DNA from 4 places in the Paenarthrobacter ilicis genome. Region 2 is predicted to be linked to each of the others. Evidence: riboswitches for the same ligand, from Rfam matches in the RefSeq annotation. Region 2 holds a riboswitch; each other region holds the start of a gene.

Region 1 (7,523 bases), 1.7 Mb from region 2:
ACACCGCGAAGTTCAGGTTGCCACCGGAGACCGGGGTGGCGTCGGCACTCTGCTGGGTGCCGGCGTCGGCCCCTCCAGCGCAGGCTGAGGCCAGGAGCGCAAAGGCTCCCAGGACGGAGACGACGGCGGCTGGTTTCCGCAGCTTGCGCGCTGCGGTTGGGGTGGGGACGCTCATGCGACTTCTTCGCTTTCAGTGAGTTGGGTGCTGGTGAGGGATCCCCGGCGGGTCAGCGGGGCGCGGAGGCCGAGGTTTTCGCGGAGGTTGGTGCCTTCGTATTCGGTGCGGTAGACACCGCGGTCCTGCAGGCGGGGAACCAGTTCGTTGACGATGTCATCCAGCCCGCCAGGGACAATCCACGGGGTGATGTTGAAGCCGTCAACGGCACCGGTGTGGGCGTACTCGGCGAGTTTGTCCGCAATATCGTCGTAGGAACCCACAAGGCCGCGGCCATTGAGCCGGGAACGTGCAGCAACGAACTGGCGGATCGACTGGCCGTTTTCCTTGGCGTCCGCGCGCCACTGGGCGGCGAGGTCTTTGGCGCTTTTCCCGTGGAAGGCGTTGCCGCGAGTGGGGTTGGTGAGGTCCACAATGGGGTCGATATCCGGCAGCGGACCGTCGGGGTCGTATTCGGTGAGGGTGCGTCCCCAGAACTGTTCCAAGTAGGCGATTGCGGTTTCCGGACCCACTTGCAGCGAGCGGACCCACTGGTGCTTTTCTTCCGCTTCAGCAGCTGTGGCACCGAGGATGAACTCCTGGCCGGGGAAAATTTTCACGTCATCTGCCGGACGCCCGGCCTTGAGGGTGCGGGCCACGATGTCGTCGCGGAATTTCTTGGCATCCTCCAATTCGGGGTGTGCCGAGAAGATCACGTCGGCGTTCCGCACGGCGAAGTCACGGCCGTCCGGCGAGTCCCCTGCCTGGAACAAAACAGGGTGCTGCTGGCTGGAGCGCGGAAGGCTGCCGGTGATGTCGACGTCGAAACTCTCGTCCTGGCGCTTGACTGTGGTGATGGCGTCCTCGCGGAGCCAGCGTGGATCATTCCGGGACCCGGCGATTGCGCCGTCAGCCCAGGAATCCCAGATGGCTTTTGCTGTCTGAACGAACGCTTCGGCCCGGACGTAGCGGTCCTCGTGCTTGAGGAACCCGCCGCGCCTGAAGTTGGCACCGGTCCATGCGTTGTCCGTGGTGACGATGTTCCATGCCGCACGGCCGCCGGACAGCAGGTCCAGACTGGCCAAGCGGTGGGCGAGGTCCGCGGGATCGTTATACGTGGTGTTCTGCGTCGCCACCAAACCGATGTTGGTGGTGATGGCTGCGAGAGCGGCGAGGGCGGTCTGCGCGTCGGGACGGCCCACGACATCCAGATCGTGGATCTTTCCAAGGTGTTCCCGGAGGCGGAGTCCCTCTCCGAGGAAGAAGGCGGAGAAGAGGCCGCGTTCAGCTGTCTGGGCGACCCGGCGGAATGATTCGAAGTCCGTTTGCGAGCCGCTTTGTGCGTCCTTCCATACGGTGGTGTGGTTGACGCCTTGGAAGAAGACACCGAATTGAATCTGGCCGTTGCCTGCGATGCGGTGATGGTTGGTCATGGTTCTGCTCTCTGAATGTGGCTCTTGGGAGTGTGGTCTGGGCGCAGCTCAGGCCGCGGCGAAGCGGTTCACGGGACGGGGAAGTCCGAAGCTTTCCCGCAACGTGCTTCCCGGGGCCGGCGCTACCACCAGCCCGGTGCGGCGCAGTGCGGGGAGCACCTTGTTGGCCAATTCGGGGAGGTCCACATCCAGGACCGCTGGTTTGAGGCGGACGCCGTCGGCTGCTGCGAACAGCGTGGTGAGCAGTTCCACCAGCCCTTCGGCGCTGCCCACGTAGCGGGCTCCGCCTGTCCATTCCTCGTACGAGTCCAGTTCGGCCAGACGGCCCGCGGCTGCCTGTCCACGGGAATCGAGGATGACGTCCAGCTCCACCAGGGTCCTCGGCGCACCCGCGGCAGCTGCTGCCTGGGCTGCTTGCGGGAGGGCGTCCGTGGTGGCTGCCGAGACCAAGGCAACGTCAGCTTCGACGGCGGGAATCAGCTCGGCGGGCGCGAACACCACTACCTGCCCTTGGAGTGGGCGCGGGATGATGGACGGTCCCTTGACGGAGAAGCGCTCACCCTCAAAGTCGGCGTAGTGCAGCTTGTCCCGGTCCACGTATCGGCCGGTGGCGACGTCACGGATCACGGCGTCGTCTTCCCAGGAGTCCCAGAGCCGGCGGCTGGCTTGGACCACATCTGCGGCTTCGCTGACTGCCTCGCCTTCCGGCAACTGACTACGGCCAACAGAACGGGCCTCGGCACGGAGGTTGTCCGCGTTGACCAGCCAACCCGCCCTCCCCAAGGAGGAGTAGTCCAGGCTGGCCAGCTGCGTGGCTACATGGAACGGCTCGGTGAAGAGCGTTCCGGCTTCGGGGACCAGGCCGATGGAGCGGGTGATGGGTGCCGCGAAAGCTGCCCGCTGGATCGCGTCGATCCGTCCGGCGATTCCAGTGGATTCGGTGTCCACCACGCGGGTGTCCTTGAAGGTTGCTACGTGGAAACCGGCGATGTCCGCTGCCTGGACAGTTTCACGGATCCGTTGGCCCCCCAAGAGCGCCTGCGGATCATGGTGGGCCTTGCGCCACGCAGCTGGGTGGGCGCCGCCGCCGTCGAGCTCCAACGCGATGACGCGGGAGCGGAATTCGGGTACAGGAGTGGAAGGCATGATTCTCTCTTTCAGAGGCCGCACAGCGGCCGGGACGACATTCACTTGCCGCAGATGCGGCCTGGTCTGTTTCCGGAGCACCCCGCCACGTAATGCCTGAGGGTTGCCGCAGCACGAGCCGGTCCTTGGCGTGCTGACTCTTGACCTGAACTTGAATCTAGGAGGCTGTCCAAGGAATGTACAAACCGCTGGACTTGCGGCGTCAAGGCGGGAAATACCACGTCAAAGGGCTGCTGGAATCGTCATTTTCGGGTTTTGGAAGGGTCGGTTGTGACGGCCCGTTTCGCCGGATTTCGCTGGATTTACTCCGGTTGAGCGGGGTGACGGATCGGCTTTGGCCTCTGCGCGGGGCTCCGTAGTGTCGTGCCATGCCGAAGCCTCCAGTTACTCCCCTGTCCGTCCTTGACCTGAGCCCGGTATCGGCCGGTCAGACTCCCGGCGATGCCCTGCGGAGCACCCTTGCCCTTGCCGCCGCTGCCGAGGCTTCCGGCTACTCGCGGTATTGGCTGGCCGAGCACCACCTCAACACCGGCGTTGCCGGGTCAGCCCCGCACATTCTGGCCGGGTTGGTTGCCTCCGCCACCAAGACCATCAGGGTGGGGACCGCTGCCACTCTGCTGGGGAACTACCGTCCCCTTCAGATTGCGGAGAGCATTGGAACACTGGCCGCCGTGTTCCCGGACCGCGTGGACTTGGGCTTTGGCCGCTCCGGCCCGCCCAAATCCCCCAGCGATCCGGCTCCGGGAGTGGTACCCGCTGACTCTTCGGAGCCCACCGATCGAGTGGTTGACGGACTGCTGATCCCCGCGCCGCGCCCCATCTTCGGCGCTGTCCTGCCCAGGAAGTTCCGGCTGCAGGGTGAACTGCTGGGCCGCTTCCCCGGGGACACGGACAACTTCGAGAACGACATCCAGGACATCATCGGATTTTTCACCGGCGAGTACAGGACCAAACACGGCGAGGAAGTCACGGCTACACCCGCCCTCGGCCAAGCGCCGCAGTTCTGGGTCCACGGCTCAACAGCCGGACCCAGTGCACGGTTGGCCGGCAAGTTGGGCCTCCCCTTCGGCGCGAACTACCACGTGGCACCGGCGGGGGTTCTGGACTCCATCGCCGAGTACAGGGCTCACTTCGAACCCTCCGCGGCTTTGCCGGAACCGCATGTGATCGTCTCTGCGGACGTGCTGGTGGCTCCGGACGAACGCCAGGCCCAGCGCCTGGCCCGCGGCTACGCCCAGTGGGTTTACGGGATCCGCAGCGGCCAGGGTGCCATCCCGTACCCGTCACCGGAGGATGCGCTGGAGCTTTTCTTGGACGCCGAAGCCGGGGAGCTCATCAAGGATCGCCTGGACACACGGTTCGTGGGTGACCCCCACCAGGTCAGCGAAGGACTCCGCACTTTGCAGCGGGCCACGGGTGCCCAGGAACTTCTCATCACCACCATTGCCCATGATCCCGCCGACCGGCAGAACTCCTACCAGCTGCTGGCCGAGGTATGGGGTCTCTAGCTTTTCCGATTTTCCAACCACCACCTATATAAGGGAGCACCATGTCCATCGAAACCACAGTCCGGGAACCCGTCCAGGACACCCAGCTGATCACCGCCGATGCCGCCGCCAAGCTCATCGAAGAAGGCGCCCTGCTGATCGATGTCCGCAGCGAAGGCGGCCGCGCCAGCACCGGCGCAGTCCCCGGCGCTGTGGTGGTGAACCGCGAGCACGTGGAGGAGGACTTCAGCCTTGAATCCGCCCACCGGCTGCCCCAGGTCACCGGCAAGGACCAGAAGATCGTGGTGTTCTGCGGCTCTGTAAACGGTTCACGACCCGTCGCGCAGAAGCTCCAGGTTCTCGGCTACGCCAACGCTGTCCACGTGGACGGCGGCTTCCCGGCCCTCCGCAACGCCGGCGTCCCCACCACCGGACCCACCGCACCGCCCGTCGAAACGGCACCGCCCGCCGCCACTACTCAGGCGTCCAACGAATCGGTGACTTCCGAACGCTGAGTACCTGCCGCCGTCGGGCCTTCCGGCGCCAGCACCACCGCCGTCGTCGCGGCTTCCCTCCCGGAAGTCACGACGACGGCACTCGTCTTTGTGCGGTCCCGCGCCTCGCGCAGCCAGTCGATTCCGCCGGCGAGCAAGGCGACACCCAGCAAGATGCAGCACATGACGATGCCTTGGTGGAAGGCGTTCTTGGAAGCTTGGCCGGTGGCCGCGCCCTGTGCTTGAAGGAACATTCCGGCTGCCGCGGCTGAGCAAAGCGCGGCAGCGAACCGCTGGCTGAGTTGGTAGAACCCTGCGGCCACTCCGGCGGCGCCCACGGGCGCATGGGCGAGGGTGAGTGTCTGGTTCGGTGCAACCACCAGGCCTGTTGCCACACCTTGGAGAAGCCCGACGGCGGCAACCGCAAGGGCCGCTTTTCCGCCGTCGAGCCCCTGCACAAAAAGGTCCTTGGCAATCAGGCAGGCCAGACTGCCGAGAAGCGCGTAGACGATCCCGGCCCGCCCGTACCGGGCCACGAAACGCCAACTGAAACTGGACGCCAGCAGCATGCCGGCGGCTTGCGGCGCAAGGATCGCTGCGGCAGCCAAGGGAGCCATCCCGGTTCCGGAGAGGAAATAGAAGGCGGTCACGGCCGCCATTCCGGCACCGACGCCAAACTGGCAGAGTGCCACCACTGTGCCCAGTGCGTAACCCTTGGATTTCGCCAGCGATGCACTGAGCAACGGGGTTCGGCCACGCCGGTGGTACAGGATCTCCCAGCCGGCGAAGGCGAGGAGCGCACCGGCACCGACAGCCAGCGACGTCACAGCAATGGTGCCGGCGCCGTAGATGGTGGGAATGAGTGATGCCACCACCACTCCGCCCAGCAGCAGCGCGCCCAAGATGTCGATGGACGGCTTGGCGTTTCCGGGGTGTTTGCCTGCCGGCCGCGGGATGAGCCGGAAAGCAAGTGGCACCAGGATCAGCACCAAGGGAACGTTCGCCAGGAACAGGATCCGCCATCCGATCGCGGGGTCGCCCAGTGAGAGGACGAGCCCCCCGATCAGTGGTCCGCATACTGCAGCGGAACCACCCGCGGCGGCGTAGGCGCCCAAGGCCTTCGCGCGGTCGTGTCCCTGATAGATGTCCTGCAGGAGTCCGAGAACCTGCGGATTCAGTGTGCCCGCGCCGAGTCCTTGGAGCAGCCTGGCAATGATGACCAGCGAGGGGTCGGTGGCCAGTCCACCCACCAGGCTGGATGCCCCGAAAACGGCAATACCGGCGATGAAAAGCGTGCGCCTCCCGACGATGTCGCCCAGCCTGCCGGCGGGAACCAATGCGACGCCGAACGCCAGCGAGTAGCTCGCCAGGATCCACTGCACGGACCCGGAGTCGGCGTGGAGGGAAGCTGACATCGCGGGAACGGCCAGGACGAACATGGACTGGTCCAGCAGCGTGATGAATCCGGCACCCAGGCAAAGCCAGAGGGCGGAACGTTTAGCGTGATTTCCGTGGCCCATGATTGTGGACTCTAGGCGGGTTGTCCCGGGGGCCGGGCATCGCGAGACACCCGGTTAAGGGGCGTTAATCCGGGTTACCGCAGGTGACTTGTTTATGACCCTTTGGTTCGTGTTCGCCGACGATGCAGTCACGGAACGACGCGGCGGGAAACGCTTTTTTATGGGGCGATGGCCACGTCCTAGCGTGGGCCGCATGACCGTGTATGAATCAGTCCTGGAGGCAATCGGCGGCACTCCCCTGCTTCGGCTGAAGCGCCTGGGCGAAGGTGTCCGGCCCCGTATTTACGCGAAACTCGAGTTCCAAAACATTGGCGGGAGCGTGAAGGACCGGGCAGCACTTTCCATGATCCGCGCCGCAGAACGGGCCGGTTTGTTAACGCCCGGCGGGACCGTGGTGGAAGGAACCAGCGGCAACACCGGCATCGGCCTGAGCTTGGTGGCCGCGCAACTGGGGTATCGCTCGGTGATCTTCGCTCCGGCGGCCACGGCTGCGGAAAAAATCCGCCTCTTGTATGCTTTCGGAGCCGAGGTCCATCTGGTGGCCGATTTCGTTCCGCGCTCCGATCCCGGCCACCTGGCCAATCGGGCCGCGGCCTTCGCTGCCTCCACTCCCGGGGCCTGGCTCGCGCTGCAGTACGACAACCCGGCCAACCCTGCGGCGCATTGGGAAGGTACCGGTCCGGAGATCTGGGCCGACACCGCGGGGTCGGTTACCCACTTTGTGGCCAGCGTCGGGGCCGGCGGAACCATCAGCGGAACCGGCCGGTATTTGAAGCAGGTCAGCGACGGACTAGTGCAGGTCATCGCCGCTGACCCCGAGCACTCGCGCTACGGCGGTGGCAACGGTTCGCTCAAATACACGGAGGGCGCCGGCCATCCCCTCCACCCTGCATCCACGGAGGACATCTGGCCCGAGGCGTTCGACACCGCGCTGGTGGACAAATACATCAGCGTCAGCGATCGCGACGCCATTTTCACCGCCCGCCGTGCAGCCCGCGAAGAAGGACTCCTCATCGGTGCCACCGGCGGGACCGCCCTGGCAGCAGCCCTGAACCTCGCCGAAACCTTGGACGAGGAGCACACCATCGTGGTGGTCCTGCCGGACTCAGGCCGGAACTACCTCTCCACCTACTTCGACGACCACTGGCTCACCTCGCTCGGCTTTCTGGAACCCACGACGCCGGAAGGAACCATCCGTTCGCTTCTCACCGCTGCGCCTGCCGGGGTCCATCTGGTGGCGAGTGGCCTGACTGCGGCGGAGGCCGTCGTCGAACTTCACTCCCGGGGAG
Region 2 (7,523 bases):
GCACGGAAACTTCCGGACGGACGTCCTCCAACCACCCACCGCTGAGCAACCGCCGCACCGCCGCAGCCGACTCCTTCTGTCCGTCCACCGCCTTGGCCGCCTGGATGGCGGGCGAGAACGGGCTGAGGTTGCCGCCGTCGTCGTACCTGGCGATCGCCTCAAGCGAGAGTGACAGTGCGACGTCGGCCAACCCGGCCAGGTGCTGCAATCGCACCAGGGCGAGCGTCCCCGCACCTACGGAGTACGCGTTGGCGCTCACCAGTGCCAACGCTTCTCCGGCCCCGAGTTGCAGGGGCTGCAGGCCGGCGTCGGCGAGAGCTTTGGCCCCGGGCACCACGGTGCCATCGGCTTGGAAGGCTTGCCCCTCACCCAGCGCAACGGCGGCGACGGCGGCCAGCTGGGTGAGGTCGGACGAGCCCACGGATCCTTCGCGCGGGATGGCGGGGAAGACTCCGCGGTTGAAGAGTTCGGCGTAAAACCGGGCGGTGCTGGCCCGGACGCCCGAACCGCCGCGGCTGAATCCAACCAGGCGGGCCAGGATGATGGAGCGCGCGGCGGCGCGGTCCAGGTACTGGCCCACGCCGCTGTTGTGATACCTGACCACCTGGACCTGATAGGCCAGGAGTGACTTCTCCTCCACAGCCGTATCCCGGCCCGACCCCAGCAGGGTGTTCAGCCCATAGACGCGTTGACCGGAGGAAGCAGCGCGCTCCACCACTTCACGGGATCGGCCAATGAGGGCCAGGACGTCCTGGGTGAGCTCCACCCGTGCTAGGGAATCGGACGCAGCCCGGGCAATATCCCCAGCACGGACATGTGCCGTTCCCAGCAGGAGAGTGTCATGTGACGCCATCAGAAATCCAGGAGGTTCTGGCGGAAGCCACCGTTGCCGTAACTCTTCCTCAACAGGCCGCGGCGGCGCAGCTCGGGGGTGAGCTTGTCCAGAACGCCGTGGACTGTGGCGGGATCCACGAAGCCGGAGAAGAGGAAACCGTCGCCGCCCACGGCAGCACCCGTTTCTTCCAGATAATCGGCAATCTCCTCCGCGGTGCCAATGATCGAATCGCCAGCGCCGCCGCTGCGGGCCTGGAGGATCTGCCGGAGCGTGGACCCGGGAGGAGCCGCCTTGGCGAAGTGCTCCAGCGTGCCTTGATTGCTGTTGGTGCTCAATTCCGGCAACGGAGCGTCCAGGTCGAATTGCTTGAAGTCGATCACCGAAAGATAGGAGATGGAATTCAGCTGGCTGTCGATGTCGCGCTGGGTCAGTTCCCGCCGCTGGGCACGGAGTTCCCGGGCTTCAGCGGTGGTTCCCACCACGGTGGGCTTCAGAACAAAAAGTACCTTGACGGCGTCGGGATCCCTTCCTGCCTTGGTGGCCTCGGTACGGATCGAATCACGGTAGGCCTTCATGCCGTCCACACCGCGGGCCAAGGCGATGGCCACGTCCGCGTGCCCACCTGCGAAAGCCTTGCCGCGGGGAGAGGCGCCGGCTTGAACCAGCACGGGCTCCTCGGGCAGGGGTGCAGTGTTCAGCGGGCCCCGGACGGAGAAGAAATCACCGGTGTGATGGATGGGATGCACTTTGTTGTGATCGGCGAAGACGCCGGCGGAGCTGTCCTCACGGATCGCGTCAGGTTCCCAGCTACGCCACAGCTGCCTGACCACGTCCACGAATTCCTCAGCCTTTTCGTACCGTAGGTCGTGCTCGATCTGCTGGTCCAACCCGTAGTTTTGCGCGGCGAGGTCGCTGCCGGAGGTCACCACGTTCCAGCCCAACTGGCCGTCGGAGAAGTGCTGCAGGGTGGCCAGCAGCCGTGCAGCAGTAAACGGCGGGTAGAAGGAAGCACTGACGGTGGGAACAATGCCCAGGTGCTGGGTGGCTGAGAGCAGGTACGGAACCAACGCCAAAGGATCGTGCTTGGGCGCGAAGGATGCGTGGGCCAGGGAAACCTCGGCCGTGCCCCCGTAGGTGTCCGGAACAGTCAGCGAATCCTCAATGATGAACAGGTCCAGGCCGGATCGCTCGAACGCGCGCACCGCCTCCTGGTACAGGGCTGGCTTCTTCCAGTCATAGCCCAGGCTGTAGCCCGGAGTTCCCCAGCCCTGGACGCCAAATCCGTGGCCTACAAACCATCCAAAATGCAGCATGGGCTCGAGTGTAGAACTGCTCTGTCCGTTCACCGCGACCTGATTTCTTGCGAAGTTACAGGGGGACGTACTGCGTCAATTATGCTCCCGGGAGGTCACAAAAGGACCCAGCCCAAGGCATTGCCGGTTACGCAACATGACGGTGGTGATTCTGCCTCCAAGTGCGCCCAAGCGCTGCGAAATGCTACGTTTTTCTTGAGTAATGAGTACCAGCGCGAAGCCCTGACTTGCTGGTCGGCAACCCTCTCTCCGGCGGGGTGCCTCAGGTGACTACTCGGCGTATCGGACAAATTCGAACTGCAAGCGTGACTGAGGAGCACCAGCTATGCCTGAACCCACTGAAGAAAAACTTTCCTACCGCCTGATAACGGGCCCGGATAACCGCGAATTCTGCGAGCGCATCAGCGCGGCCCTGGCTGAAGGCTACGTCCTCCATGGCAGCCCGGCAGCAACGTTCAACGGTGCCCAGGTCATTGTTGCCCAAGCCGTTGTGCTGCCCGCCGCCATCGCGAGTGCCGACGCCGCGGTGGCAACCGCCGTCGACGAATTGGAAGGCGACGACGAAGCATTCGAGGGACACGCATGAGCTACGCAGGTGACCTGAACCCGCAGGATGCGTGGGCCAAGCTTGAGGAGGGCGCCATTTTGGTGGACGTCCGCACCGAAGCCGAATGGGCCCACATCGGCATCCCGGACACCAAGGCAACGGAGAACGATCCCCTGTTCATCCAGTGGAACCTCGCCGGAGGAATCCCCAACCCCAGCTTCATCGAGGACCTGCAGCAGCAGGCTCCGGAGGGTGACGGCGTCGAACTGGTGTTCCTTTGCCGTTCAGGGCAGCGGTCAATCTCCGCCGCCACGGCAGCAACGCAGGCCGGCTTCACCGCCTACAACGTTCTTGAAGGCTTTGAAGGTGAGCCGGACCGCTATGGCGAGCGCACTGTCAATGGTTGGAAAAACCGCGGCCTGCCGACGAACCTGGGGACCAACTAAATGACTTTCAATCCCGACGCCGCCGGCTGGAGCCCCGACACCCAGGCCGTACGCGGTGGACTTGACCGTACCAATTTCCAGGAAACGTCCGAGGCCGTCTTCCTGAACTCCGGCTTCGTTTACGAATCCGCGGCAGCAGCCGAGCGCGCTTTTACGGGCGAGGACGAACGATTCGTCTACTCCCGATACGGCAACCCGTCGGTGGCCACCTTCCAGGAGCGCCTCCGACTGCTGGAAGGCACCGAAGCTTGCTTTGCGACCGCGTCGGGCATGTCCGCGGTCTTCACCGCATTGGGTGCCCTGTTGGCAGCAGGCGACCGTGTGGTGGCCGCCCGGTCACTGTTTGGCTCCTGCTTTGTGATCCTGAACGAAATCCTGCCGCGCTGGGGCGTGGAAACGGTGTTTGTTGATGGCCCGGACCTGGACCAGTGGCGCGAAGCCCTGGCTGAGCCCACCACTGCGGTGTTCTTCGAATCGCCGTCAAACCCCATGCAGGAAATCGTGGATGTTGAAGCGGTCAGCGCGTTGGCCCATGCTGCCGGAGCCACCGTGGTGGTGGACAACGTGTTTGCCACGCCGCTGTTGCAGCGTTGTGGCGACCTGGGCGCTGACGTGATTGTGTACTCGGGGACCAAGCACATTGATGGCCAGGGACGCGTCCTGGGTGGCGCAATCCTGGGTACCAAGGAATTCATCGATGGGCCCGTGAAGCAGCTCATGCGGCACACCGGCCCCGCACTGTCCGCCTTCAACGCATGGGTGCTGACCAAGGGCCTGGAGACCATGGGCCTGCGTGTGGGCCACAGCTCGGCCTCCGCCTTGAAGATCGCGGAATGGCTGGAGCAGCAGCCCGCCATCAGCTGGGTCAAGTACCCGCTGTTGAAGTCCCACCCGCAATATGAGCTCGCGGCACAGCAGATGAAGGCCGGCGGAACAGTGCTGACCTTCGAGTTGTCCCCGTCCTCCGGGCGTTCCGCAAAAGAAGCCGCCTTCGCTTTGCTGGACGGCCTGGGGGTCATCGACATTTCCAACAACCTGGGTGACTCCAAGTCGCTCATCACCCACCCGGCCACCACCACCCACCGCGCCATGGGCCCGGAGGGTCGCGCAGCAATTGGGCTGAGCGATGGCGTGGTGCGGTTGTCCGTGGGCCTTGAGGACGTTGAGGACCTGATTCTGGACCTGGAAAAAGCCCTCAAACAGGTGTAGGGCCGCCACGATGGTGTGGTTCGCCGGGCATCGGTAGGCCAACGCGGCACTTTCTGCTGGATCATCGCCTAGGACAGTGGGGCGGAAGCACGGGCTTCCAGGGTTTCACCAAGTGGGGAATTCGATGATTCAGCAGAAATTGCCATGACCTTATCCACATAAGACAGGCTCCCCGGTCCCAACAGTCTCGCGCCGTGGCTGGCTGTCCCTATGGACGCACACGAATTCTTGGTTTCAGTGGGTGGAGTGGCAAAAGTCAGTCTCCTTAGAGGACACGGTTACGGACCAGCGGAACTCCGGAAGATGGACGGAGCGTACCAACCCCGGCACGGCATCTGGGCATTACCTTCCGCGGATAAGGAGTATCTCTCTGCTCTTGTGCACAACGGATACCTCACGTGCGCCAGTGCGGCCGTCCGCTATGGGCTCTGGCTCAAAGACCAGCCAACACGTCTCCACTTGGCAACAAGGCATAACCGCGGCGGTGGATTCATACGGCATGGTGGCCTGCGGCTGGGTTCGGAGGGACTCTTGCCCGTCGCCTCCTTGGAAGACACTGTCATCCATGCCTTGACTTGCCTGTCCGACGTCGATGCCATTGCAATGGCAGAGTCGGCGATGAAAAAGTGCGGAGTTGCCCGGGACGTCCTTGAAAGTGAGCTGACAGCCAACTACTTCGGAAATGCGAGGAGGAGGTTGCGCATGGCCGATGGCCTGTCCGAATCCGTCCCGGAAATCAGCGCCCGAATACTGTTCGAAGCGGAGGGACTTTCCTTCAAACGCCAAGTCCGCATCCCAGGCGTGGGCCGGGTGGACACGCTGGTGGACGACTGGTTGATCGTGGAGGTCAACGGCTATAAGTTTCACAGCTCAAGGGCTGCGTGGAGAAAGGACATGGGCAGATTGAACGCCGCGCAGGCCCTGGGATTCCAAACATTGGCCTTTGCCCCGGAAGAGATCTGGAATTCTCCGGACGAGGTCATGGCCCAGATCCGCAGGCTCTTGGCGCGAGGAAAACCGCAGGCGCGGGCTTGAACGAATTTCTGCTGGATCATCGGCCAGGGCAGCAAGAGGAGAGTCCGGAGTTCCGGGGTTCCACCACGTGCGTAGGCCGATGATCCAGCAAAAAGGGCTGGAGCTTAGTCCTGGAAGTACTCGATCTTGGCACCGATGGTGTTCAACCGCTCGGCCAGGTCCTCGTAGCCGCGCTCGATCACGTAGATGTTGCGCAGCTCGGAGGTACCGCGTGCGGCGAGCATGGCCAGGAGAAGGCAGGCGGCAGGGCGGAGGGCTGGCGGGCAGCCGATCTCCGCAGCACGCCACTTGGTGGGCCCGTTCACGTAGATGCGGTGCGGGTCCAGCAACTGAACCTGTGCGCCCAGCTTGTTGAGCTCCGTCAGGTAGATGGCCCTGTTTTCGTAGACCCAATCGTGGATCATGGTTTGGCCTTCGGCGTTGCCAGCGATCACAGCGAAGAAGGGCAAGTTGTCGATGTTCAGCCCGGGGAAAGGCATCGGGTGGATCTTATCCTGCGGTGCCTTGAGCTCGGAGGGCTTGGTGGTCACGTCCACCAACCGGGTCCGCCCGTTGCGGGCCATGTACTCGCCGGAGATCTCCATTTTCTGGCCCATCTGCTCCAGGGTGGCGAGCTCGATTTCCATGAACTCTATGGGCACCCGGCGGATGGTTACCTCGGAATTGGTGACAATGCCGGCGGTAATAAGGCTCATGGCCTCGATGGGGTCCTCGGACGGGAAGTACTCGATGTCCACGTCAATCGCCGGCCGTCCGGTGATCTTCAGCGTGGTGGTGCCGACTCCGGCGATCTCCACACCCAGGCCCTGCAGGTAGAAGCAGAGATCCTGGACCATGTAATTGGGGCTGGCGTTGCGGATCACGGTGGTGCCCTTGCGGTGCGCGGCCGCCATGATGGCGTTTTCCGTGACAGTGTCCCCGCGTTCTGTCAGGACGAAGGAACGGTGGTCCGCGTCTGCCGGCGGTGCTTCCACGGAGTAGAAGCCTGACTTGGCTTCCACGGACAAGCCGAACTCGCGCAGTGCCTGCATGTGCGGCTCCACGGTGCGGGTACCCAGATCGCAGCCACCGGCGTACGGAAGCAGGTACTCGCTGGTCTCGTCCAGAAGAGGGCCCAGGAGCATGATGACGCTGCGGGTACGGCGGGCGGCGTCCACGTCCATGGATTCGAGGTCCAGGACCTCGGGCCGCCGGATGCGGAGATCGCTGCCGTTCAGCCAGGTGCACTCCACGCCGATGGACGTGAGGACCTCCACGATCCTGTTGACTTCTTCAATGCGCGCCAGGCGGCGCAGCGTGGTGGTACCTCGGTTGATGAGGCTGGCGCACAGGAGCGCCACACCCGCGTTTTTGCTGCTGTTGACATCCACTTCGCCGGAGAGAGTGCGTCCGCCTTCAACCCGGAGATGGGTCATCTGAGGCTTGCCCACCTTCACGATGGAGCGCCCGAAGATCCCCTCGAGGCGCTCGATCATCCGGAGACTGAGGTTCTGTTTACCTTGCTCCATCCGGGCGATTGCGCTCTGGCTGGTTCCCAGCTCAGTTGCCAACTGCCCTTGCGTCCAGCCTTTCTCGCCCCGCGCATCGCGGAGCAAAAGGCCTACATGTTCTGGCGTAGCTTGAGTCATATCCAAGAAATATCACAGGTGAGCTATGAGTGGCCAGCTTTCGATGTATGGAGCGGCAAAAGTCACACCATACCCGTTCCGTGAGATATAAGGGGCGACGGCGGCTTGTCGCCACGGGTGGTGGCCTTCCCCATTCGGAGACGGGCAGAAGTGCCCATTGCGGTCCGGGGAACAATACCCAAGCATGGAGGGAAAGCTCAGGGGGAAACATGCCTTTCTACGGCGCCGACGTCAACCAACTCAAAGCGCTCTCCAAGGCCCTGGCCAACGGTGCGTCACTGCTGACCAGCCGCGCCCGGGAGCTCGACTCGTTGATCGGCCAAGGACTGACCGGCCAAGGCGGCGGCTGGCAGGGCCAGGATGCCAAGCGTTTTGCAGCGGATTGGCAGGGCCGCCTGAGGCCGTTGCTGGATCGGACCACGCGGGGCTTGGAAGAGGCTTCACAGTCCGCGCTTGCCAATGCCGACCAGCAGTCCTCCACCTCCACGGAAGGCGGCGGCCCAGGCAGTT
Region 3 (7,523 bases), 950 kb from region 2:
AGTGGCGGCGCTCTGCGCCCTGGCAACCAGTCCGTCGCGCTTGACCGGCATCGCCCACCTCAGGGGCCACGAAACTGACCGCCTCGCCGCCCTGGTGGCTGAGATCAACCGCTTGGGAGGGGATGCGGAAGAGACTGCTGATGGCTTGATCATCCGTCCTGCCGCACTCCATGCCGGGGTGGTGCACAGCTACGCTGATCATCGGATGGCCACCGCCGGAGCAATTCTGGGCCTTGCCGTGGAAGGCGTAGAGGTTGAGGACATCGCCACCACGTCCAAGACCATGCCCGCTTTCCCGGAGATGTGGATGAGGATGCTCCAGTCCACGGGCGAGGAAGAGGCCGGCAAGTAGTCATGGGTCGCGATGCACGTTCCTGGGACGAGTCCGATGTCCGGATCAGGCCCAACAAAAAAGGTTCCAGGCCACGCACCAAGGACCGCCCCAGCCACGATGATGCCGTCATAGGCAGGATCATCACAGTGGACCGTGGGCGGTACAGGGCCGTGGTTGACGAGGACACATCCGACGAGCGGGTCATCATCGCCGCCCGCGCCCGTGAGCTGCGCCGGAATCCGGTGGTTCCCGGAGATTTTGTAGCCCTGGTGGGCGACGTATCCGGCTCCGCAGACACGCTGGCCCGGTTGGTGCGGGTGGAGGAACGTCGCACGCTGCTGCGCCGAAGCGCTGACGATACCGATCCGATCGAACGCGTTGTGGTTGCCAATGCCGATCAACTGGTCATTGTGGTGGCCGCAGCCAACCCTGAACCACGGACGGGATTCATTGACCGGGCCCTGGTGGCAGCCTACGACGCCGGGATTGAACCACTGCTTCTCATCACCAAGGCGGACGTCAAGGACCCCACCGAGTTGCTGGCCAACTACCTGAGCCTGGACTTCCCCGTCATCATCAGCCGGACAGCGAATTCAGAGGCCGGCGGTATTGATGCCCGATCGGACGACGGACTTTCCGCACGATTGGACAGGGACGCCGTGGGCCAGCTTCGCTCACACCTGGGCGGCAAGGTAACGGTCATGCTGGGACACTCCGGCGTGGGCAAATCCACCATGGTCAACGCCCTGACCGGCGCTGAGAGGGCAACCGGAGGCGTCAATGCCGTCACGGGGCGTGGCCGGCACACATCGTCCTCAGCCTTGGCGTTGAAGTTGGCTGATGCTCCCTCCGGAAGCTGGATCATTGACACGCCGGGCATCAGGTCCTTCGGCCTGGCACATGTGGACCCGGACAGGATCCTGCATTCCTTCCCCGATCTGGAGCCTGGCACCGAGACCTGCGAACGCGGATGCAAGCACGACGCCACGGCCATCAATTGCGGCTTGGACTCCTGGGTGGCCGATGGTCATGCGGGCCCCTCAGGTCCGGCCCGGCTGGCGTCCCTCCGCCGCCTGCTCGGAGCCGATCCGCGCCTGGAAGCCAAGGAAGCCAAGGAACTCGGCACCGTCAACTGATGGTTACGGGCCGCACCTCCCCCTGATCCTTGCGTTTCAGGATAGTTTGGTGGCATGACCCAACCCGTTTCCACCTACAACGATGACTTGCGCCTGGCCCACGTCCTGGCCGATTCCGTCGATGCGCAGACCATGGATCGCTTCAAGGCGCTGGATCTGAAGATCGAGACCAAGCCGGACCTGACCCCGGTCACCGACGCTGACAAGGCGGCAGAGGAAGCAATCCGCGGGCAACTGTCCCGCTCCCGTCCCCGTGATGCCGTCCTCGGTGAGGAGTTCGGCAGCAGCGGCCACGGTTCGCGCCGCTGGATCATCGATCCCATAGATGGAACCAAGAACTTTGTGCGCGGCGTGCCGGTATGGGCAACCCTGATCGCACTGGTGGACGAAGGCGAGCCGGTTGTGGGAGTCGTCAGCGCTCCGGCCCTGGGTAAACGTTGGTGGGCCGCCAAGGACATGGGCGCCTATATGGGGCGCTCCCTGGCCTCGGCCACCCGGCTCAGGGTCTCGAATGTGTCCTCCCTGGCGGATGCCTCCATGTCATATTCGAGCCTGTCCGGATGGAAGGAACGCGGCAACCTCGATGAGTTCATAGGGCTCACAGAGGATATCTGGCGTACACGTGCCTACGGCGATTTCTGGTCATACTGCCTGGTTGCGGAGGGAGCAGTCGACATCGCCTGCGAGCCCGAGCTCAACCTCTACGACATGGCGGCGCTGGTTCCCATCGTCACGGAGGCCGGAGGACGCTTCACGTCCCTGGAAGGCGAAGACGGACCCTTCGGGGGCAACGCACTTGCCACGAACTCGATTCTCCACTCAGAGGTCCTCAAGCGGCTCAATCCGGCAGTGGATGACCTCCTCTAAGAGAACCCGGCTTTGGAACCATTACTGAATATTCGACGGCGGTTGGGCCCTTTTCGGCCCTGCCGCCGTTCGTTTATTCGCCAGATCCTTCACATCAGGCCCAACGTAACAATGGGCTTAACATTTACCCCCGGCTTTTGACAGCTCCCGGGAGTGCCCTAATCTTTTTTACAGGTCACGAGTGCCAGCGCTAAACCCCGGTTTGCTGGCCGGCAACCCTCCATTCGCGGTGGGGTGCCCCGGGTGACGACCCGGCCGGTCCGGAACGGATGCGGCAAGCGCGGATTCCCCTTGCGGGCGTCCCTCTTGAATGAGGTCTGATGAGTACTGCCACGATTAAATCCCCGATCCCTTCCGCTGCTGCATTCACCACTGCTGCTGCGCGCCCACTGGCGGCCGTCACAGGCGCCGAGTTGCAGGCGCCACTGATCCAGGGTGGACACGTCCGGTACGCAAACCTGGACTATGGAGCCTCGGCTCCGGCGCTGACCATCGTGTCGGCTTACCTCAACGAGGTCCTCCCCTACTACGCAAGCGTCCACCGTGGTGCTGGATTTGCGTCGCAGATCAGTACATCCGTCTACGAGAACTCCAGGAACATCGTGCGCGAGTTCGTGGGCGGCCGCGCTGATGACGTAGTGATCTTCACCCGCAACACCACTGACTCGTTGAACCTGCTGGCAGGATGCCTCCCCCTGGTGGACGGCGAACCTGCAGGCGACGTCCTCTACCTCGACATTGAGCACCACGCCAACCTTCTCCCCTGGCAGGCTGTGCCCCACAGGAGCGTCGTGGCAGCCAAGACGCTGAAGGAGACGGTAGCCAACCTCCGGGCCGAGCTGGCCCAGGGCGGCGTGAGCCTGCTGGCCGTTACGGGAGCGTCGAACGTCACCGGCGAAATTCTGCCCATCGCGGAGTTGGCCGCCCTGGCGCATCAATACGGCGCCCGGATTGTGGTGGATGCGGCACAGTTGGCGCCACACCGTCGCATCAACATCGCGCAGGCAGACGTGGATTATGTGGTGTTCTCCGGCCACAAGCTGTACGCACCCTTTGGCGCCGGAGTCGTAGTGGGCCGTCCTGACTGGCTCGACGCCGGAACACCCCACTTGGCCGGCGGCGGGGCAGTACGTGAGGCCCGCTTGGATTCGGTGAGCTGGGCCACCGGTCCCGCCCGCCACGAGGGTGGTTCGCCGAACGTTCTTGGCGCAGCAACCCTGGCCCGTGCAACGCAAGTCCTGGCCGCTCTGGACGAAGGAGCATGGCACGCCCACGAAGCCGCCATCCGCAGCTACCTGGTAGCCGGACTGGAAGCCCTGGACGGCGTCACGGTGCACCAGATCTTCAGCGACTCTACGGACACCATTGGCGTTGTTAATTTCTCGGTGGAGGGATTCGACGCCGGTTTGGTGGCCGCTTATCTGGCAGCGGAACATGGAGTGGGCCTTCGCGACGGCCGCTTCTGCGCCCACCCCCTGCTCAAGCGGCTGGGTTTGCCCTCGGGCTCGCTCCGCGCCAGCTTCGGCGTGGGTTCACGGCTGGAGGATGCCTCCAGGCTTCTGGCCGGCATCGAAGCCCTGACAGTGGACGGCCTCGGCTGGGATTACGTGGTGGATGAGGGCCGCTGGGTTCCTGCCAATGATCACCGCAGCTACCCGGACTGGGCACCGAACACTCCGGGAACCGCTGGCGCCGCTCCCTGCACCATCGACTAGGCGCGGGCGATTAAGCTCGGGCGATCAAGCACGTGCGACCAAGCGTGTGCGACCAAGCACGTGCGACCCGGGGTGGAACGGCCGGCACTGCGGTAAATTCGTAGGGTTTGCTTTTACACCCTGCGAAGGAGATCCGCGTGGCCAGCAGTTCACCGAAGGCACCGAAGGGCGTCGGGTCAGTACCCGGCCCGGCTGGGCCCAAGGGCCCGAAGTTGCAGGCTGGCCGCAGGCACGAACTCGGCCGGAGCTTCCAGGATGGCGGCGAGCACTACGACCGTGTCCGGCCGGGGTACCCGGCAGACTCCGTTGACTGGTTGCTCCCTGCCCGGGCCTCATCGGCAGCCGACATCGGCGCCGGCACCGGAAAGTTTACCGCCCTTCTTGTTGAACGCGGATTGACCGTAGCCGCGGTGGACCCTTCGCGGGACATGCTGGAGCAACTGCGCTCGGCGTACCCCGAGGTGGACGCCCGCGAGGGCACGGCCGAGGCAACTGGCCTGACGGACTCAACATTCGACGTCGTCAGCGTTGCCCAAGCCTGGCATTGGTGCGATCCGCTGGCTGCAAGCACTGAACTCTCACGCATCCTGTCCCCTGAAGGTGTCCTGGGGTTGATCTGGAACCAGCTGGACACCTCAATTCCCTGGGTGCACCGGTTGTCCCGGATCATGCACGCCGGTGATGTCCACAAACCTGGCTTCAGGCCGGTTACAGGCCCGGAATTCACCGATCTGGAAAGCCACCATACGCGCTGGGAGGACCGCCTGACACCAGAAGCCATCATGGAACTCACCAAATCACGCAGCTACTACCTCCGCGCGGATCAGGCTACACGCCAGAAGGTGCTGGGAAACCTGGAATGGTACCTGTACGAACACCTGAGACACGCTCCCGGGGACACCGTTCCTTTGCCCTATTTGACGCAAACCTGGCGGGCCCGCAAAGTGGTTCGGACGGCCCCACGGTAGGCTGGTGACGTGAAGACCAGTACGCCCTCCTCCTCGATAGAGGACTACGTCAAGGTCATCTACTCCTTCACGGAGTGGCAGGACAAGCCCATCACCTCCTCCCAGCTTGCCCAGCGGCTGGGTGTAGCGAACTCCTCGGTTTCGGAGATGGTCCGTAAGCTCAAGGACCAAGGCTTGGTCAACCACCAGCCCTACAGCGCCATCCGGCTGACGGAATCAGGGCGGCAGCTTGCCCTCGCCATGGTGCGACGGCACAGGCTCCTGGAAACCTACCTGGTGGAGGAACTCGGATACAGCTGGGACGAGGTCCACGATGAAGCCGAGATGCTGGAGCATGCTGTGTCGGACACCTTCATCGAACGGATGTCTGCCAAGCTCGGCCATCCACTGCGCGACCCCCACGGCGATCCCATTCCCGCGGCGGACGGCACAGTGGATCTCCCGCATGCCTATCAAATGATTGAACTGGACAAGGGACATTCCGGCCGCATCACCAGAATCAGTGACGAGAACCCGGAATTGCTTCGCTACCTGGCCACCGAAGAAATAGCCTTGGACGCTCCGATCGAGATTCTGGGACGCAAGCCCTTCGGTGGTGCCCTGGTGGTGCGTATCGGCAACCCTTCACAGGGCCGGGAGTTCGACCTCGCCGATGAAGTCTCGTCCGCGTTGTGGGTCCAGAGCTCAGGAACCCACCCGGGTTGTGTGCTTCCCGCTTCCTGAACGGACCCGCCGTCGTCAGTTTTGAACCCCAGCGGCAGTCCCGGCCGACGGCGTGGGTTCCCGGGGCGGATTCCTGATCCCCACCATTGAGGCCAGCGCTCCCAGGAAGAACAAGGCCGCCGTGACAAGCAGTGCGTTCCGGAGCCCCGCTCCTGAGAAAACCGGGCCAACAATCACTCCGGCGAAAGCAATGGCAATCAGGCCGGCAATGCGAGCCACGGCATTGTTCACGGCTGATCCTATTCCAGCTTCCTCCGGGGGAACCGCGCCCAGGATCGCTGCGGTGAGAGGCGCAACAAGCGTGGCCAGGCCGATTCCGAAAACGATCTGCCCAGGCAATACCTGGGTCCAGTAGTTCAAGGGTTCGTCCACTGCCAGGGACATCAGGAAGCCTGTCCCGCACAGGAGCGGTCCCACCGTCATGAACCACCGCGGACCATATTTGCCCGCCAGCCCTCCGGAATACGACGCGAGGAGCATGAGGATCACTGTGCTGGGCAGCAAAGCAATGCCGGCGACAGTCGCCCCCATCCCACCTACTTGCTGCAGGTAGATTCCCAAGACAAAGAACCCCAGGGAAATCCCGCCGTAGATGGCCAGGGTGGCCACATTTCCCCAGGCAAAGTTCCGTATGCCAAACAGCTGGAGCGGAAGCATGGGCTGGCGCGTCCGGTTTTCGTGGATCAGGAACAACACCAATGCCGCCACCCCCACGGCCAGCGGCACCCAGACCAGAGCGCTCCCCCACCCCACTCGGCCTTGTTCGATGAATGCAAACACTGGACCGCCCAGGCCCACCATGGCAAGGAGTGCCCCGGGGTAATCGATCCTTTTGCTTCTGTCGCGGGCAGCGTCACTGGACCTGAGGCCCGCAAGCAACGGCCAGATCGCCACCGCGGGGACCACATTGATAAAGAAGATGACCCGCCACGAGAGCATGTCCACGGCGACTCCCCCGATCAGCGGTCCCACGATCGCAGCGGCGCTGGTCCAACCCGACCACTGCCCTATCGCCTTGGACTGGGCGGGACCGGAGAACGCGGAGATGATCATGGCGAGTGAGCTCGGCACCAGGAGTGCGCCGGCGATGCCCTGCAGCGCACGCGAGATCACCAGAACCTCACCGGTCCAGGCCAAACCGCAGAGGACCGACGTCACAGCAAAGCCCGCCAATCCCCATTCAAGGATCCTCGCCCGGCCGAAATGGTCGGACAACGAGCCGGCCACCAGGATCAGGGCGCCCAGCGTGAGGAGGTAAGCGTCCACCACCCATTGCTGGATCACCAAACCCCCGCCCAGTTCCCTGCCGATGGCCGGGAGTGCGAGATTCACCACAAACCCATCCAGGATGGCAATGAACGAGGCCACTATTGCCACCGCCAGCACGCGCTTTTGCAGCGGTGTGCTTGCCGGAAGAGCCGCTCTGTCGGTCATGTGCCCAGCCTACGCCGGGCATGTCCCGTATCGTTGAATGGTGATCAGCAGACGTGACGCCGCATTGGCCTTGGATATTTCGATGGAAATGGCCCAACGCCACGGCATACCTACCCGAATGACGGAATCGGAACTACGGGACCTCCAGGAGAATCCCCCCGCATGGCTGGCGCAATCCCGGGCCAACCGCACCGGCAAGCGCCCTGTTTGGGTACACCTCACCTGCGCGGTATGCAGCTACTCCGAAGCAGTCCGCCCTAAAAAGTGGTGGCCCGATTTCTCGTTCGTGTACTGCGGAACCCACCGGAACAGCGAGCTTCCGGAGCTTTTCCTGGGTGAGGTCCGG
Region 4 (7,523 bases), 2.1 Mb from region 2:
AGAGCCGCGGAAATTCGTTCGGTAGTGGCCAAAAGGCCATCTCGTTCACAGGCGTAAGAGACGTGATCCATGCGCATGGCTTCATCTTGGCACTTTGTGATTCGGGTCTCAGCTAAGCCATGCCTAACTAACATAGGACATGGCTCGCGGGGTATGGGAGCGTCATGGAATGACGCGTTACGACAGAAAGATACCGGCAGCGTCATAAAGCTGTCCAAGGCCCCGGACGCTTCCTAGACTGGCGACAGCTCACACCACACTGTCATTCACCCTGATTCCGTGCGCCACTAAAAGGAGATTTCCATGTCACAAGGATGGTCATTCGAAACACGCCAGATCCACGCAGGGCAGGCACCGGACGCCGCAACGGGCGCCCGTTCCCTCCCGATCTACCAGACCACGTCATTCGTTTTTCCCAGCGCTGAGAGTGCGGCCAACCGCTTCGCCCTGGCAGAGCTGGCACCCATCTACACGCGGATCGGAAACCCCACCCAGGAGGCCGTGGAGCAGCGGATCGCCAGCTTGGAAGGTGGCCTCGGTGCCCTGCTGTTGAGCTCAGGCCAGGCTGCCGAAACCTTCGCCATCCTGAACATCGCGGAGGCCGGCGATCACATCGTGGCCAGCCCCAGCCTTTACGGCGGAACCTACAACCTGCTGGCACACACCCTGAAGAAGTTCGGGATTTCCGTGACTTTCGTGGAGGATCCGGACAACCTGGATCAGTGGCGCGACGCCGTTCAGCCCAACACCAAGCTCTTCTTCGGCGAGGTCGTCTCCAATCCCCGCCAGGACGTATTGGACATTGAAGGCGTTGCCCGGACCGCCCATGAGGCGGGCGTGCCGCTGATCGTGGACAACACCCTCTCCACGCCGTACCTGATCCGTCCCATCGAGTGGGGTGCGGACATTGTGGTCCACTCCGCCACCAAGTACCTCGGCGGCCACGGCTCGGCAATCGCCGGCGTGATCGTGGATTCCGGAAACTTCGATTTCGGCAAGGACCCGGAGCGCTTCCCCGGGTTCAACACCCCCGATCCCAGCTACAACGGGCTGGTCTACGCCCGGGACCTGGGCAAGGACGGAGCCCTGGGCGCCAACCTCTCCTATGTCCTGAAGGCGCGCGTCCAACTGCTTCGTGACCTCGGCTCCGCGGTTTCGCCGTTCAATGCCTTCCTCATCGCGCAGGGCCTGGAAACACTGAGCCTGCGCGTGGAGAGGCATGTGGAGAACGCCACGAAAGTGGCCGAGTGGCTGGAAGCCCACGACGACGTCGAATCGGTCGCCTATGCGGGCCTGCCGTCCAGCCCGTGGTACGACCGTGGCCGGAAGTATGGCCCCAAGGGCACGGGCGCAATCGTTGCTTTCAATATCAAGGGCGGCGTTGAGGCAGGCAAGCGCTTTGTGGACGGACTGGAATTGCACTCCCACGTAGCCAACATCGGTGACGTCCGCTCCTTGGTCATCCACCCGGCGTCCACCACGCACAGCCAACTGACTGCCGAGCAACAGAACGTGGCCGGCGTCAACCCGGGACTGGTGCGCTTGTCGGTGGGCATTGAGCACGTGGATGACATCCTGGCTGACCTCGAGGCCGGGTTCCGGGCCGCGAAGGGCGCCTGACGCCAGGACGCGCGCACAGGGCACGCCGTCGCGCCCCCGGCAGCACGCCAAGGGCGCCGCCTGATCGACGATAATTCGTCAGGCGGCGCCCCAGAGGGCTGTTCCGTGAACCATGACGCCCCAAACCGTCACACTGGTGTCACATTCTTCGCCAGAACAGTGGTCTTTTTCCTAGACTCTACGTATTAGGTCATGAGTGCCAGCACACAGCCCCGGCTTGCTGGCCGGCAACCCTCCTTCCGCGGCGGGGTGCCCCGGGTGAAGACCTGGCCTGTCGCACGCAAGGCGGCAGGCAAGCGCGAGGTGAGGTTTTAAGGAATGACCATTACTGCTACAGCTCTCCCTACGTCCGGGGAAAAGGACGGAACAGTCAAGTACGCCAGAATAGGTTCCCTGGAGCTGGAGGCCGGCGGCTACCTGCCGGACGTTGTGCTGGGCTACGAGACATGGGGCAGGCTGAATGCTGATGCCTCCAACGCGGTGCTCATCCAGCACGCCCTGACCGGCAGCACGCACGTAGCCCGCGGGGACACGGCCGAGGAAGGCTGGTGGGAACAGCTGGTGGGCCCCGGTGCGACCGTGGACACCGACAGGTTCTTTGTGGTGTCCATCAACATCGTGGGCGGTTGCTACGGAAGTACCGGCCCGTCCACAGAGGCGCCGGACGGCAAGCCCTGGGGGTCCAGGTTCCCCTTGGTCACCCTCCGGGACAGCACCCTGGCCGAGGCGCGGCTGGCCGACGTCCTGGGCATCAACGCCTGGCACGCAGTGCTGGGGGGCTCCATGGGCGGCGCCCGGGCGTTGGAATGGGCAGTCACGCTGCCCGAGCGCGTGAAACGCTGCGGTGTCATCTCCGTGGGTGCCTACAGCACGGCCGAACAGATCGCATTCGCGCAGTCCCAAACGCTCGCCATCCGGCAGGATCCGCATTTCAACAACGGCGACTACTACGGCGGTCCGGCCCCCGAGGACGGTTTGGCCCTGGCCCGCAGGATCGCCCACATCACCTACCGTTCGGCACTGGAACTGGACCTCCGGTTCGGCCGGGACGCCCAGCATCAGGAGACTCCCCTCGCGGCAGCGGTCCTGGCGGAACGTGGCCGCTACCAGGTGGAAAGCTACCTCGACCATCAGGGCACCAAGCTGGTGAAGCGGTTCGACGCCAACAGCTACGTGGCCATCACGGAGGCACTGATGTCCCACGATGTAACGCGCGGCCGCGGAAACCTGGAGGTCGCACTGTCACGTGCCACGGCAGAGTTCTTTGTAGCCGCAGTGGATACGGACAGGCTCTACTTCCCGGCCCAGTCCGAGGAGCTCGCCGCGGCCCTGCCCGGGGACGTTGAGGTTCACCGCATCCAGGCACCGATCGGGCACGACGGCTTCCTGACCGAAATCGGCCAACTCTCAACCCAACTCCGCCAGGCCTTCTTCGCCTGAGGCAGCAGCGGGGCGGCAGTGCTAGCCGCGCATGATCTCCCCGCGCTGGCGCATGTAGTCCTCCATGGCGATCTCGCCGTTGGTGAACTTTGCGTCCAGCTCGGCGAGCCGCCGCGCGCGGAAGCCTTGGGGCTCAGAGCTGCCGGTGGGCAGGGGCTGTGGGGCGTTGGACTGCGCCGGATCGTTCGACGACGGGCCTGACTGCGGGTCCATGCCCGCGGGGCGGCTGGTGGCCGGCCCGGAGGGATACCCCTGGTAATCCTGGGTGGGGAAACCCTGCCCGGGAAAGTTCTGCCCAGGATAGTTCTGCCCAGGATAGTTCTGCCCAGGATAGTTCTGCGGAGGGTAGTTCTGATCCGGGTAGCCCTGCCCCTGGTAGTTCTGCGGAGGGTAACCGGGGTTGGGGTAATTCTGTCCCGGGTAACCCTGTCCCGGGTAACCTTGGCCCTGGTAGCCCTGCCCCTGGTTACCCTGACCCGGCAGGTTCTGCGGGGGATACCCCGGCCCGCGGTACTCGTTGTTCTGGAGGCGACGTGCCCGCGAGCGGTTGTACATGCGGATCCCGAGCGGGATCACCCACGAGCAGACGATGATCCAAAAGATCAGATTGTTCAATGTGGAGGCCTCCTAGGTCTTAGCCCAGCTTAGCCCGACGGCCCCAGCCATGCCCGATGGCTCAAACCAGTGTGATGTCCATGCCAAGGAAAGCTCCGTACCGTTCCACCTCGCGGTCCAGGGCAGCCTGTTCGGCCGGGGTAACAGCCCGGTTCATGCGGAGGTCCAGCTCGCAGACGCCGCCTTGGAAACCGTGCCGCCACCACCCGGCCAAACGGCCGTCCACCAGGACCACGTGCATGGGGCCCTTGTCCTCCGGGAAGTAGGGGGCGGTTCCGCCCAAATAGTGCCGGGACTGCGAGTAGCCCATCACGTATTCGTCATAGCACTGGATGAGGTCCGCCTTGACGTGGTCTTCCCGGTTTGTGCCCGCGGCTTCCAGAGCCAGCAGCTGGTCCATCCCGGTGGCGGGGAGGTGGAACTCCTGTCCTTCAAAGGCCATGGTTGCCAACTTTCCGGGAGCCGTGGCATGGGCTGCGGCCAAGCCCACTGTGATGTCCTGCATGGTCATGCCGGACCACGTGGCACAGTCCTTGACCGTGGCCGGACCACGGCTGCTGAAGTAGCGCAGCGCCAACCGCCCCAGGGCCTCCTCCCGGTCGTCGCTGGACAGCGGGTTCACCAAGGGACCGGAGACCCTCTCCCCGAAGAGGGCGTATGTCTGCTTGAGCGCTCCACCCGATGATCGAACCGGCGCCCCACTGACAAGAATTCCGCTGACCTCGGCATGCATCAGGTGGTACACGAAACCCAGTCCTTTGCCGGGGAACCCTGCCTGCCCCAGGATTCCGGCCAGCTCTTCCCTGGTTTTGTGGGCGCCGCCTTCCACTGCTTGGGCGAGGAGTCGGCCACTGCGGGCTGCGGCGTCCGGGTCGATGCCCGTTTGGCGGTACATGCCTTTGTTCCCTTGATGCAGCCGCTCCGCGGACAGTCCCATCAACCACCCCAGATCGTCGCGGTGGACGAAATGCCATGTGGGCCGCAGAATATGCGTCCGAAGGATGGTCCCCTCGGCGACTGCCAGCTCCACCGCGGAGGCGGTGACCCCCGGGGAACTTCTCTGTGCCAGGGTCCATCGGGCGTAGGCAAATTCCTGGGACTGCACCGCCAGCAGGTTCCGGACAGCTTCTGCGGGTGACGCCGCAAAGGGGGCGCGGAGTTGCTGCAGCCGCATCCTGAGCGCACGAACCCCCTCACCCGTCACTGCTTTGCCCCTAGCGGCGTGGCACCAGCGGGCCGTTTGAACTGAACACAGGTCCCGGCGTCGGGCGTTTGGGTGTAATGCCGTCCCCGGAGGACTGGTGACGGAGCCTGCGGACAACCCAAGGGACAAAGTACTCGCGGGCCCACACCAGGTCCGAGGACCGGGCTTCACGCCAGGTCCGGGGCGGAAGGGGTTTGGGCATTAAGGGCTCCAGCGTGTGGTCCACGTTAAGCGCTTCAAGGACCATCATGGCGATGGTGTGGTGGCCCAAAGGGGAGAAGTGCAGCCGGTCCACGTCCCACATCTGGAGATCGGACAGCTGCCGCAGGGACCACATGTCCGCGATGACGGCGTCGTGGCGGGCAGCCACCGTCCGGAGGTTCTCGTTGTAGATGGCCACTTTCCCCCTGATACGGCCCAGGACCGACGCAGCGGTATCAGGACCGTTGAACAGGACAACTGTTGCCCCGCCGGAACTGAGTTCGGCCACTGCGGCGTCGAGTTTCTCGGCCAGCAGGTCAGGGTCACCGCCGGGCCGGATGAGATCGTTGCCACCGGCTGAGATGGACACCAGGTCCGGCTGCAGCTCCAGGCAGGGCCCGATTTGTTCGTCCATGATTTGCTGCAGGAGCCTGCCGCGGATGGCCAGGTTGGCGTAGGCGAAGTCTTCCTGGTCGCGGCCAAGTTCCTCGGCCACACGGTCAGCCCAGCCGCGGTAGCCGCCCGGATTCGAAGGCTCGGGGTCGCCGATGCCTTCCGTGAAGGAATCGCCCAAGGCAACATAGCGGGTCCAGGGGTGTTTCTGGACCCGGTCGCCGGGCGTTGGTAAAGGATTGTTCTCACTCACGCTCATATACTGCCCCCTGCACGCGACCCTACGCGACCGTAGGTTGTTACTTGTGGGTAACTGCAAGAATGGATCCATGACTGAAGCCACCTCATTTCCCGCCCCCGTTGTCCTGTGGTCCCACCCCGAAGCCGAGCGCGCGGGCAAGCCGTTGCTGGTCCTCCTGCACGGCTACGGGTCCAATGAGGACGATCTCTTCAGCCTGGCCGGGCTGCTGCCGGATGGATTCGTGGTGGCCGCCCTCCGGGCTCCGATGCCAACCGGGCCCGGATTTACCTGGTTCCCGCTGACGGCATCCATCGAGTATTCAATCGACGCCGTTAAGCGGGCAGCGGACTATGCCCTCGAATGGTTGGACGGCGTCAAGGACAACCACTCTTCAGTGACCCTGCTGGGCTTCTCCATGGGCATGGCCATGGCCACCACCATGCTTCGGTACCGTCCCGCGGACTTCGCCGCCGTCGTCGGGCTGTCCGGTTTTGTGGTCGACGCCGGCGCTGACGCCGCCTTCCGGGACACGGAACTGGACGGGTCAGTTCCCATGTTCTGGGGCCGTGACCAGCAGGATCCGGTCATCACGCAGGACAGGATCGAATACACCATGGGGTGGGTGCGGAACCACGTGGACCTCACCAAGGTGCTCTACACGGGAATGTGGCATGGCATCAACCAGCAGGAAATCGGCCACGTAGGGGAGTTCCTCACCCACAAGGTCCTGTCAGCGCAGGCGGACTAGCTCCACGCCAAACTAGGCAGCGACGATCCTGACCGTCCGGCCGTTGACCGTCACGGTGTCCCCGGGATGGAGTTGGCGGCCGCGACGCTCGTCGATGTCACCGTTGACTTTGACCAGCCCGTTCTTGATGAGTTCAGTTGCCTCCACGCCGTCCTCCACGAGGTTGGCCAGTTTCAGGAGTTGGCCCAGCCGGATCATGTCGTCGCGGATGGGGATTTCTTCAATTTCGGGGGTGCTCATAGAGCAATGATGCCTGAAGTAGTGTGGTGACGGTGCCGCAGCCATCCTCCCGCTCATCCCTTCCCCTGGCCGCAGGCCTCCCGATTGCCGTTGCCACGGGCCTGGTCATTCCACTGCAGGCCCGGATCAACGGAGCCCTGGGGGCAAAACTGCAGGACGGCATCGCCGCGGCAGTGGTGAGTTTCACCACAGGGCTCCTGGTGATCGGCATTGTCTCCTTGGTCACGCCCAAAGGCAGGTCCGGGTTGCGACGCATTGTTCCCGCCGTCCGCAACCGCAGCTTCCCCAGGTTCTACATCATGGCCGGCGCCATCGGTGCCCTGTTCGTCTTCGCCCAGTCCTTTACCGTGGCGCTGCTGGGGGTGGCCCTGTTCACCGTTGCAGCGGTGACAGGCCAAACACTCAGTGGACTGCTGGTGGACCGTTTGGGAATCGGTCCCGGCGGCAAACGACCCATCACCGGCGTCCGGGTGTTGGGAAGCATCCTCACAGTCGCAGCAGTCGCATGGGCGGTCTCACCCCGTTTCGGCGGCGCTGCTGACATCGCGTCGCTGGTCCTGCCTGTCCTGCTGCCACTCGCAGCGGGTTTCCTGATGAGCTTCCAGCAAGCCATGAACGGAACAGCCACTGTGCATTACGGGACGCCCGTTGCGGCAACACTGGTCAACTTCGTGGCAGGATCCGCCATCCTGTGGGTCGCCTGGTTGATCAAGCTGATGGTGGCGGGAGCGGGCGCCCCGCTGCCTGGGGAGTGGTGGTACTACCTTGGCGGCCCCATGGGCTGCATCTTCATTGGGCTCGCAGCGTTGCTGGTGCGCAGC

Evidence for each region. Region 2 has a riboswitch for S-adenosylmethionine ahead of JOE60_RS15990 (DUF1737 domain-containing protein). Riboswitches for the same ligand answer to the same signal wherever they lie in the genome.
Region 1: it holds a riboswitch for S-adenosylmethionine, as region 2 does, so the genes downstream of both, JOE60_RS08375 (LLM class flavin-dependent oxidoreductase) here and JOE60_RS15990 (DUF1737 domain-containing protein) in region 2, are expected to answer to the same signal.
Region 3: it holds a riboswitch for S-adenosylmethionine, as region 2 does, so the genes downstream of both, JOE60_RS11640 (aminotransferase class V-fold PLP-dependent enzyme) here and JOE60_RS15990 (DUF1737 domain-containing protein) in region 2, are expected to answer to the same signal.
Region 4: it holds a riboswitch for S-adenosylmethionine, as region 2 does, so the genes downstream of both, metX (homoserine O-acetyltransferase MetX) here and JOE60_RS15990 (DUF1737 domain-containing protein) in region 2, are expected to answer to the same signal.

Annotation. Positions count from the first base shown of each region.
Region 1 covers NZ_JAFBCD010000001.1:1,828,111-1,835,633, reverse strand. The annotation lists gene JOE60_RS08385 (ABC transporter substrate-binding protein) at 1-175, opposite strand, end outside; gene JOE60_RS08380 (NtaA/DmoA family FMN-dependent monooxygenase) at 172-1,587, opposite strand; gene JOE60_RS08375 (LLM class flavin-dependent oxidoreductase) at 1,636-2,733, opposite strand; SAM riboswitch class IV at 2,770-2,879, opposite strand; gene JOE60_RS08370 (LLM class flavin-dependent oxidoreductase) at 3,102-4,241, shown strand; gene JOE60_RS08365 (rhodanese-like domain-containing protein) at 4,283-4,735, shown strand; gene JOE60_RS08360 (MFS transporter) at 4,699-6,234, opposite strand; gene JOE60_RS08355 (PLP-dependent cysteine synthase family protein) at 6,428-7,523, shown strand, end outside.
Region 2 covers NZ_JAFBCD010000001.1:3,498,888-3,506,410, forward strand. The annotation lists gene JOE60_RS15980 (aromatic amino acid ammonia-lyase) at 1-853, opposite strand, end outside; gene JOE60_RS15985 (NtaA/DmoA family FMN-dependent monooxygenase) at 853-2,181, opposite strand; SAM riboswitch class IV at 2,347-2,460, shown strand; gene JOE60_RS15990 (DUF1737 domain-containing protein) at 2,474-2,734, shown strand; gene JOE60_RS15995 (rhodanese-like domain-containing protein) at 2,731-3,141, shown strand; gene JOE60_RS16000 (O-succinylhomoserine sulfhydrylase) at 3,142-4,350, shown strand; gene JOE60_RS16005 (endonuclease domain-containing protein) at 4,561-5,385, shown strand; gene JOE60_RS16010 (UDP-N-acetylglucosamine 1-carboxyvinyltransferase) at 5,490-7,013, opposite strand; gene JOE60_RS16015 (DUF6973 domain-containing protein) at 7,223-7,523, shown strand, end outside.
Region 3 covers NZ_JAFBCD010000001.1:2,546,166-2,553,688, forward strand. The annotation lists gene aroA (3-phosphoshikimate 1-carboxyvinyltransferase) at 1-352, shown strand, start outside; gene rsgA (ribosome small subunit-dependent GTPase A) at 355-1,470, shown strand; gene hisN (histidinol-phosphatase) at 1,525-2,337, shown strand; SAM riboswitch class IV at 2,511-2,624, shown strand; gene JOE60_RS11640 (aminotransferase class V-fold PLP-dependent enzyme) at 2,658-4,052, shown strand; gene JOE60_RS11645 (class I SAM-dependent methyltransferase) at 4,190-5,020, shown strand; gene JOE60_RS11650 (metal-dependent transcriptional regulator) at 5,030-5,743, shown strand; gene JOE60_RS11655 (MFS transporter) at 5,759-7,177, opposite strand; gene JOE60_RS11660 (hypothetical protein) at 7,215-7,523, shown strand, end outside.
Region 4 covers NZ_JAFBCD010000001.1:1,391,635-1,399,157, forward strand. The annotation lists gene JOE60_RS06355 (VOC family protein) at 1-77, opposite strand, end outside; gene JOE60_RS06360 (bifunctional o-acetylhomoserine/o-acetylserine sulfhydrylase) at 304-1,620, shown strand; SAM riboswitch class IV at 1,809-1,925, shown strand; gene metX (homoserine O-acetyltransferase MetX) at 1,939-3,060, shown strand; gene JOE60_RS06370 (hypothetical protein) at 3,082-3,675, opposite strand; gene JOE60_RS06375 (winged helix DNA-binding domain-containing protein) at 3,737-4,849, opposite strand; gene JOE60_RS06380 (SGNH/GDSL hydrolase family protein) at 4,890-5,732, opposite strand; gene JOE60_RS06385 (alpha/beta hydrolase) at 5,803-6,462, shown strand; gene JOE60_RS06390 (RNA-binding S4 domain-containing protein) at 6,475-6,702, opposite strand; gene JOE60_RS06395 (DMT family transporter) at 6,726-7,523, shown strand, end outside.